One region of the Pseudarthrobacter sp. C1 genome, then DNA from elsewhere that is predicted to be linked to it. Evidence: riboswitches for the same ligand, from Rfam matches in the RefSeq annotation. Region 1 holds a riboswitch; the other holds the start of a gene.
What was found. A riboswitch is a leader RNA that binds a small molecule or an ion and turns the genes downstream of it on or off. The one in region 1 is predicted to bind glycine.

Region 1 (4,674 bases):
ATTCCTTGGCCAGCGAAACCACGGGGCCCAGGCCGGCTGCGTAGGGGTTGCCTTCGCGGGAGAGCTCGTTGCCGTAGAGCGGCATGCCCGCTTCGAGGCGGAGCGAGTCGCGGCAGGCCAGGCCTGCGGGGATGAGCCCGTGGCCGGCACCAACTTCCAGCAGCGCGTCCCACAGACCGGCGGCGTCCTCATTGGGGATGTAGATCTCGAAGCCGTCCTCGCCGGTGTACCCGGTGCGGGCCAGCAGCAGGTCCTGCCCGTTAATTTCCACCTCGACGGCCGCGTAATACTTCAGCTCCGTCACCAGGGAGTGTTGATCCGCAGGAACGAGCGTCAGCAGGATGGCCTCGGCGTTCGGTCCCTGCACCGCGATGAGGGAGGTCTCGGCGGAAACGTCGTTTACGGTGACGTCGAAGCCGGCAGCCCGCTCGGCCAGCGCTGCGGCAACCACCGGAGCGTTGCCGGCGTTGGGCACCACAAGGTACTTGTCTTCACTCCGCCGGTAGGAAATGAGGTCGTCGATGATGCCGCCGTCTTCCTGGCAGATCAGCGAGTACTTGGCCTTGCCCACGGCAACCGCGGACAGCTTGCCGGCCAGGGCGTAGTCCAGGAAGGCTGCGGCGTCCGGGCCGGTTACCCACACTTCGCCCATGTGGGAGAGGTCGAACAGTCCGGCGGCGTTGCGGACAGCGTGGTGTTCGGCCAGCTCGGAGTTGTACTTCAGGGGCATCTGCCAGCCGCCGAAGTCGGTGAAGGATGCGCCGGCAATCTTGTGCTGCTCATAGAGCGCGGTGTAGTTCTCAGTCATCACGGAATCCTTAGTTCTCAAACTCGGAAAGAGGCGGGCAGGAGCAGACCAGGTTGCGGTCCCCTGCCGCGCCGTCGATGCGGCCGACCGGCGGGAAGTACTTGTCCTGCCGGAGCGATGCCACCGGGAAGGCGGCCTGTTCGCGCGGGTACGTCCGGTCCCATTCAGAGGAGACGACGGCGGCGGCCGTGTGGGGTGCGTTGCGCAGCGGGGACTTCTCAACGGTGAAGTCGCCGGCGGCCACTTGGTCGATTTCCTTGCGGATGGTGATCATGGCTTCGATGAAGCGGTCGATCTCCGCGAGGTCCTCGGACTCGGTGGGCTCCACCATCAGGGTGCCCGCCACCGGGAAGGACAGCGTGGGGGCGTGGAAGCCGAAGTCGATGAGCCGCTTGGCCACGTCCTCGGCCGTGACACCCGTGCGGGCGGTCAGCTCGCGCAGGTCAAGGATGCACTCGTGCGCAACGAGGCCGCTTTCACCGGTGTAGAGGACCGGGAAGTGCTCGTCCAGGCGGGCTGCGACGTAGTTCGCAGCCAGGAGCGCGGACTTGGTGGCCTCGGTCAGGCCCTGCCCGCCCATCAGCTTCACGTAGGCCCAGGAGATCGGGAGCACACCGGCGGAGCCGAAGCGCGAAGCGGAAATCGCGACGCCATGCCCGGCTTCATGGGCGGCCTTGTTCGCGTCGCCCGGCATGAACGGTGCCAGGTGTGCCTTGGCAGCAACCGGGCCGACGCCGGGTCCGCCGCCGCCGTGCGGGATGCAGAAGGTCTTGTGCAGGTTCAGGTGGGAGACGTCGCCGCCGAACTTGCCCGGCTGGGCGAGGCCTACAAGTGCGTTCAGGTTGGCGCCGTCAACGTACACCTGGCCGCCGGCGGCGTGGATCGCGTCGCACACCTCGCGGACATCGGAGTCGTACACGCCGTGCGTGGACGGGTACGTGATCATGATGGCCGAGAGGACGTCCTTGTGGGCCTCGATCTTGGCCTGCAGGTCGGCGTGGTCGATGGTGCCGTCTGCAGCGGTGGCAACAACCACAACCTTCATGCCCGCGAGCACGGCGGAGGCGGCGTTGGTGCCGTGCGCCGATGCCGGGATCAGGCAGACGTTGCGCTGCTGGTCCCCGCGGGAGTGGTGGTAGCCGCGGATCGCCAGCAGGCCGGCGAGCTCGCCCTGGGAGCCGGCGTTGGGCTGGATGGATACCTGGTCGTAGCCGGTGATTTCGGCGAGGTCGGCTTCCAGGCCCGCAATCAGTTCGCGCCAGCCCTCGGTCTGGGAGTCGGGGGCGAACGGGTGGATGGAGGCGAACTCCGGCCAGGAGATGGCTTCCATCTCGGCGGTGGCGTTCAGCTTCATGGTGCAGGAGCCCAGCGGGATCATGGTGCGGTCCAGTGCCAGGTCCCGGTCGGAGAGGCGGCGGATGTAGCGCAGCAGCTGGGTCTCGGAACGGTGCGTGTTGAACACCGGGTGCTGCAGGTAGCTGGAGGTGCGCAGCACCGATTCGGGCAGCTCGAAGCCCTCACCGGACACAACGGGACCGGCGCCAAAGGCGACGGCAACCGCGGCGAGGACCTCCGGCGTCGTGGTTTCATCAACGGACACGCCAACGGTGTCCGCGTCGATGAGGCGCAGGTTGATGCCGCGGGCTTCGGCGGCGGTGATCACCGTGGCGGCCTTGCCGGGAACACTGACCGTGAGGGTGTCGAAGAAGGTGTCGGACACCAGTTCGCGGCCGGCGGTCTTCAGCGTGGCGGCCAGGGCGCGGGCGTTGTTGTGGACAGTCTCGGCGATCGCCTTCAGGCCGTCGGGGCCGTGGTAGACGGCGTAGAAGGAGGAGACGATGGCCAGCAGCGCCTGGGCGGTGCAGATGTTGGACGTGGCCTTCTCGCGGCGGATGTGCTGCTCGCGGGTCTGCAGTGCCAGGCGGTAGGCGGGGACGCCGGCGTTGTCCTTGGAAACGCCCACGATGCGGCCGGGGAGGGTGCGTTCCATGCCGTCGCGGACGGCCATGTAGGCGGCGTGCGGTCCGCCAAAGAACAACGGCACGCCAAAGCGCTGGGTGGAGCCGACGGCGATGTCCGCGCCCTGCTCGCCCGGCGGGGTGATGAGGGTGAGTGCCAGGAGGTCGGCAGCGACGGTGACAAGCGCGCCGCGCTCCTTGGCTTCGGCGATGACGGCGGACTGGTCCCAGACGCGGCCGGAGACGCCGGGCTGCTGCAGGACGACGCCGTTGATCTCGCCGTCGGGAAGTCCGTTGGTGAGGTCTGCGATTTCCACCTCGAAGCCGAGGGCTTCGGCGCGGCCCAGCACGATGGCGATGGTCTGCGGCAGGAGGTCGGCGTCGAGGACGGTCTTGCCGTCCTTCGCAGTCTTGGACTTGTTGGCGCGGCGCATCAGCAGCACGGCTTCGGCGACGGCGGTGGCTTCGTCGAGGAGGGAGGCGTTGGCCACCGGGAGCGCGGTGAGGTCCTGGACCATGGTCTGGAAGTTCAGCAGCGCCTCGAGCCGGCCCTGGGAAATCTCGGGCTGGTACGGGGTGTAGGCGGTGTACCAGGCGGGGGCTTCAAGGATGTTGCGGCGGATCACCGGCGGGGTCACGGTGTCGTAGTAGCCTTGGCCGATCATCTGCACGGCCATCTTGTTCTTGCCGGCCAGCTTGCGGAGCTCGGCGAGGACCTGGACTTCGCTGAGGGCGCCCTCAAGGGTGAGGGGCTTGTCCTGGCGGATGGAATCCGGAACTGCGCTGTCCACGAGGCCATCAAGGGTGTCGTAGCCGACGGCCTTGAGCATGGTGTCGATGTCGGACTGGCGGCGCGCGCCGATATGGCGGTCTGCGAAGGTGGTTGGGGACGATTGAACCGTCATGAGAGGAACTCCATAATTCAGGTGGCAACCGGTGCCACTTTGATTCGGGTTCCTCCCCGCTCTGTATTGGACCTGAGAGTTTTGCGTTGCCCTGCTGTTCAGCGGGGCGCCACTTGCACCGTCGGTGAGCCCGGTTGCCCGGACTGCTTTCCAGAGTTGCCTTGCCGCGGCGGTACGTGGGCCTGAGAGATTCCTGGGGAGGATTTGCTCCTACGGCGCCTGCAGAACGTACCGGCAGGACTCTCCCGCCGCAGATCATAAGCACGTGCCACTGGTCGGTGACACGGCTCACACCTTACCGGGTTATGGGGCTGGATGCAAAATCCGCGTCTTTCCAAGTCAGGCTTACGACGGCGGGACGCGCCCGACGTGCTCGAAGGCATCAGGTGCACGGAGACGGTGCAATTAGGAGGCTTCCGGAAGTTCTAGCGGGAGGCTTCCCTGCCCAGCCGGTACCCCGCCCAGAACGCCAGGACGAGCAGTCCGACGACGGCGACGGCCAGGCCGATCTGTGTACCTTGGGTAACCAAGGCGATGCCGCTGCCGCTGAAAAGCTGGTTGCTCAGCGGCGCGTAGGCGAACCAGCCGAAGCTGGCGTCCGCGTTGCTCCATGCTACGAGGCACCCCGCCACTACCGTCACAAGGCCAGCGATGGGAACGACGGCGGCAAGAACCCGGGCAGGCGGCGGAGTTTTGCGGTCTTCAGGTGCGTTGTTGTCCCCCATGCAGGCGAGTCTAGCCGGGCCGCCCCCGGCGTCCGGCTCAGGGGTCCGGCTCCGGGGCAAGACAGGCTCCGGGCAGCGGGTTTAGGCTGGGCGGATGTTGACCATAGGCAGCACCGTCCTCGGCGTCAACGACGTCGCCCGCGCAACCGCCTTTTGGCACGCCGCCCTCGGCTACGTCCCGCAGGAGCCCGGGGACGAAACCTGGGTGATCCTGGTGCCAGCAGCGGGCCCGGGAGCGCAGCTCGCCCTCATGCTGAGCGAAACGCCGGTCCAGGAGC
Region 2 (4,674 bases), on a different contig from region 1:
CGTACTTTGACGCCGAGATCGGCACGTCGTTGCCTTCGGTCCAGGTGGCGGCGTTGCCGGGCATGAACGGTGCCAGGTGTGCCTTGGCAGCAACGGGCCCGACGCCGGGTCCGCCGCCGCCGTGCGGGATGCAGAAGGTCTTGTGCAGGTTCAGGTGCGAAACGTCGCCGCCGAACTTGCCCGGCTGCGCCAGCCCGACAAGCGCGTTGAGGTTGGCGCCGTCGATGTATACCTGGCCGCCGGCTGCGTGGACGGCGTCGCAGACTTCACGGACGTCGGCGTCGTACACCCCGTGAGTGGACGGGTACGTGATCATGATGCAGGACAGGGCATCCTTGTTGGCTTCGATCTTGGCGTACAGGTCAGTGTGGTCAATGGTTCCGTCCGGTGCCGTGGCCACCACCACCACCTTCATGCCGGCCAGGACTGCGGACGCGGCGTTCGTGCCGTGCGCCGAGGCCGGGATCAGGCAGACCTTGCGCTGCTGGTCCCCGCGGGAGTGGTGGTAGCCGCGGATCGCCAGCAGTCCGGCGAGCTCGCCCTGCGAGCCGGCGTTGGGCTGGATGGACACCTGGTCGTACCCGGTGATCTCGGTCAGCTGCGCCTCGAGGTCGGCAATCAGTTCGCGCCAGCCCTCCGTCTGGGAGTCCGGGGCGAACGGGTGGATGGAGGCGAACTCCGGCCAGGAGATGGCTTCCATCTCGGCCGTGGCGTTCAGCTTCATGGTGCAGGAGCCCAGCGGGATCATGGTGCGGTCCAGCGCAAGGTCACGGTCCGAAAGCTTCCTGATGTAGCGCAGCAGCTGGGTTTCGGAACGGTGCGTGTTGAACACCGGGTGCTGCAGGTACGCGGAGGAACGCACGACGGCGGCATCCAGCGCGAATTCTCCCTCGCCGTCCGCGGCGGCCGGGACGCCGAAGGCCTCCAGCACCCCGGCGGCAATTTCTGATGTTGTCGTTTCATCGGCGGAGAAGCCCACCGTGTCCGCGTCGATGAGGCGCAGGTTGATGCCCGTGGCTTCGGCGGCAGCGACGATCCCGGCAGCCTTGCCCGGCACGGAGACGGTGACGGTGTCGAAGAAACTGGTGTGCAGCACGTCCAAACCGGCGGCCTTGAGGGACGCGGCCAGCATCTTCGCGTGGGAGTGTGCTGACTGGGCGATCGCCTTCAGGCCCTCCGGGCCGTGGTACACGGCGTACATCGAAGCCACGATGGCCAGCAACGCCTGGGCGGTGCAGATGTTGGACGTGGCCTTCTCGCGGCGGATGTGCTGCTCGCGGGTCTGGAGTGCCAAGCGGTAGGCGGGAACGCCGGCATTGTCCTTCGAGACACCGACGAGGCGGCCCGGCATGGAGCGTTCGAGGCCCTTCTGCACAGCCATGTAGGCCGCGTGCGGGCCGCCGTAGAACAGCGGGACGCCGAAGCGCTGGGCGGAGCCCACGGCGATGTCCGCGCCCTGCTCGCCGGGAGGCGTGATGAGGGTGAGGGCCAGGAGGTCGGCGGCCACGGTCACCAGCGCCCCGCGGCTCTTGGCGTCGGCAATCACTGCGGCGTGGTCAAAGACGCGGCCGGAAGCGCCCGGCTGCTGGAGCACCACACCATTGATGGCGCCGTCGGGAAGTCCGTTGGAAAGGTCGGCCACTTCCACCTCGAAGCCCAGTGCCTCTGCCCGTCCCCTCACGATGGCAATGGTCTGCGGCAGGCAGTCGGCATCCAGCACAGTCTTGCCGTCCCGGGCATCTGCGTTCTTATTGGCCCGCCGCATCATCAGCACGGCCTCGGCCACGGCCGTTGCTTCGTCCAGCAGGGAGGCATTGGCGATGGGCAGGCCCACCAGGTCCTGCACCATGGTCTGGAAGTTCAGCAGCGCCTCGAGCCGGCCCTGGGAAATCTCCGGCTGGTACGGGGTGTAGGCGGTGTACCACGCCGGGCCCTCGAGGATGTTGCGGCGGATCACCGGCGGCGTGACGGTGTCGTAGTAGCCCTGGCCGATCATCTGCACCGCGGTCTTGTTCTTGCCGGCCAGCCGGCGGAGCTCAGTGAGGGCCTCCACCTCGCTCAGCGCACCTGCCAGTTCCAGCGCAGAGTCCTGCCGGATGTCCTTGGGGACGGCGGTATCAACCAGCGCGTCCACGGTGTCGTAGCCCACGGCCTTGAGCATGGTTTCGACGTCGGCCTTGCGCCTTGCGCCGATGTGCCGGTCAACAAAGGTGGCGGCAGAAGCGGGTTCGGCAGTTGCCGGGGTGGCAGTGGCCGGAACGGCGGAGGCCGGAGATACAGTCACGAGGAACTCCATAACTAAGGCGGCGCAGGATACGCCGCATCGATTCGGGTCCTCCCCGCTCTGTATCTGTACCTGAGAGTTTCCGCGTTGCCTGAACACGCGGGCACCGCTTGCACCGTCGGTGAGCACGTCAGTCAAGGGATCCGGGGAACGGACCTCAAAGCGGACGGCGTGCTGCTTTCCAGAGGTGCCTCGCCGCGGCGGTACATGGGCCTGTGAGATTCCTGGGGAGGTATTGCTCCTACGGCGCCTGCTTGTACCTTCTGGCAGAACTCTCCCGCCGCAGATCAAAGGCTATTCATTTGGGTTGTCTCTGGCGCACGGGTAACGGCCCGCACACAGCACAATTCTCCTATGCCGCGGGCCCGGGGGCAAATGTCAGCTAGCCCCGTAGCCGTTCCACGGCTGACAGGAGTTCCGCCACGTCCGCCTGCCTGCTCCCCGCCTTCCCGGACGGCCCGCTTTCCCACATGGCGTTGAAGTACAGCCCGTCCCCCATGTACAGCACTGCCTTTGCCATGGGCGTGCCCACGTCCTGCCCGATAAGCTCCAGCCATTGCTGCTGGATGGCGGCGAAGCGGCGGCGGGCTTCCTCGTGGGCCACCTCCGCCAGCCGCGTCACGGCCACAAAGGAGCGGTCCATCGGAGTATCGGACCACAGCGACGACTTGATGAAGTATGCCGCCGCCCCCTCCGGTGCGGAGGCCATGGCGGCGAGGTCCTCCCCTGCCAGGCGGTCCAGCCGTTCAAGGGTGGCGGCGATCAGCGCTTCCTTGTTGGGGAAGTGGTACAGGAGGCCCCCCTTGGAGACGCCCGCGCGCTTGGCCACCGCGTCCAGGGTGGCAGCCCGCTCCCCCACGTCGATCAGGAGTTCTTCGAAGGCATCCAGGACGGCATCTCGCGCAACGGGTTTTCTGGCCATGGTTCCCATCATGCATGGTCACGAACCTGTTTTTTAACTGTACCGTCCAGACGGTATAGTTAAAGCATGATCATGCCCGCCGCCTCTCAACAGAGCACCATCCGCCCGGCTCCAACCGCATTGCCCGCGCCAGGCCTGCCCGGGGGCAGCTGGCGCGACTGGCTGGCGCTGGGCCTGCTGATGTTCCCGGTCCTGCTGGTAGCCGTGGACAACACGGCCCTGACCTTCGCCCTGCCTGCCATTGCCGCCGCCCTCCGCACCTCGGGGGTAGAACTGCTGTGGATTGTGGACGCCTACCCGCTGGTGCTGGCCGGGCTGCTGGTTGCCATGGGAAGCCTGGGCGACAGGATCGGCCGGCGCCGCCTGCTGGTCATCGGCAGCATCGGCTTTGCCGCAGTCTCGGCAGCAACCGCTTTTGCCCCCAGCGCCGGATGGCTCATCGCAGGCAGGGCATTCCTTGGCTTCTTCGGCGCCATGCTGATGCCCGCCACGCTGTCCCTGATCCGCAACATCTTCCCGGACCCCAACCGGCGGAGGTTGGCCATCGCCATCTGGGCCGCCGGATTCTCGGGCGGCGCCGCACTGGGGCCCATCCTTGGCGGGTGGCTGGTGGAACAGTTCTGGTGGGGAGCCGTACTCCTGGTGGCAGTGCCCATCATGCTGCCGCTCCTGACCCTGGGCCCGGCCTTCATCCCGGAGTCCAGGGACCCGTCACCGGGGAAGGTGGACGTGCCCAGCATCCTGCTCTCCCTGTTCACCATGGTTCCCATGGTTTACGGGATCAAGGACCTGGCCACCGAAGGCCCGGGTGCCACAGCCCTCGGAACCATGGCGCTCGGCCTGGCAATGGGCGCGGCCTTCGTACGCAGGCAGCAGCGGCTGCACAGTCCACTGCTGGACCTGTCCCTGTTCCGGAACAGGGTGTTCAGCATGGCCATCACTGCCAATATCCTGGCCCTGTTTTCATTCAACGGCTTTATCCTCTTCCTCGCCCAGCACCTCCAGCTCATTGAAGGCATGTCCCCCTCGGCTGCCGGAATGGCCATGGTCCCGGCACTGGCGGCCACCATGGTGTCGGGCCTTGCCGTGGTGCCGGCGGTGAGGAAAGTACGGCCGGGCTTCGTGGTGGCGGCAGGACTCGCCATGAGCGCCGCCGGCTACAGCATGGTGGCTTTCGGAAGCACCGGGGGCGGGCCCGCGCTGCTACTCGGCGCGCTGCTGGTCCTTGCACTGGGCGTGGGGACGGCAGAGACCATCTCCAACGATCTCATCCTGGGAAGCGTGCCGCCGGAAAAGTCCGGGGCGGCGGCAGCGATTTCCGAGACGGGGTACGAAATTGGCGCCGTTTTGGGAACCGCCGTGCTGGGTTCCATCCTCACAGCTTCCTACCAGCACAACCTGCGGCTTCCGGCCGGCCTCGCAGAAACCGCCCCCGCCCAAAGCACCGCGCACGCCCGAGAGACCCTCG

Region 2: linked by a shared signal. The riboswitch ahead of gcvP (aminomethyl-transferring glycine dehydrogenase) and the one ahead of gcvP (aminomethyl-transferring glycine dehydrogenase) in region 1 are both predicted to bind glycine.

Annotation. Positions count from the first base shown of each region.
Region 1 is NZ_JAYESK010000016.1:3,927-8,600, forward strand. It holds gene gcvT (glycine cleavage system aminomethyltransferase GcvT) at 1-808, opposite strand, end outside; gene gcvP (aminomethyl-transferring glycine dehydrogenase) at 819-3,671, opposite strand; glycine riboswitch at 3,832-3,929, opposite strand; gene U7114_RS18595 (hypothetical protein) at 4,097-4,396, opposite strand; gene U7114_RS18600 (VOC family protein) at 4,491-4,674, shown strand, end outside.
Region 2 is NZ_JAYESK010000001.1:580,672-585,345, forward strand. It holds gene gcvP (aminomethyl-transferring glycine dehydrogenase) at 1-2,296, opposite strand, end outside; glycine riboswitch at 2,476-2,574, opposite strand; gene U7114_RS02550 (TetR/AcrR family transcriptional regulator) at 2,667-3,206, opposite strand; gene U7114_RS02555 (MFS transporter) at 3,279-4,674, shown strand, end outside.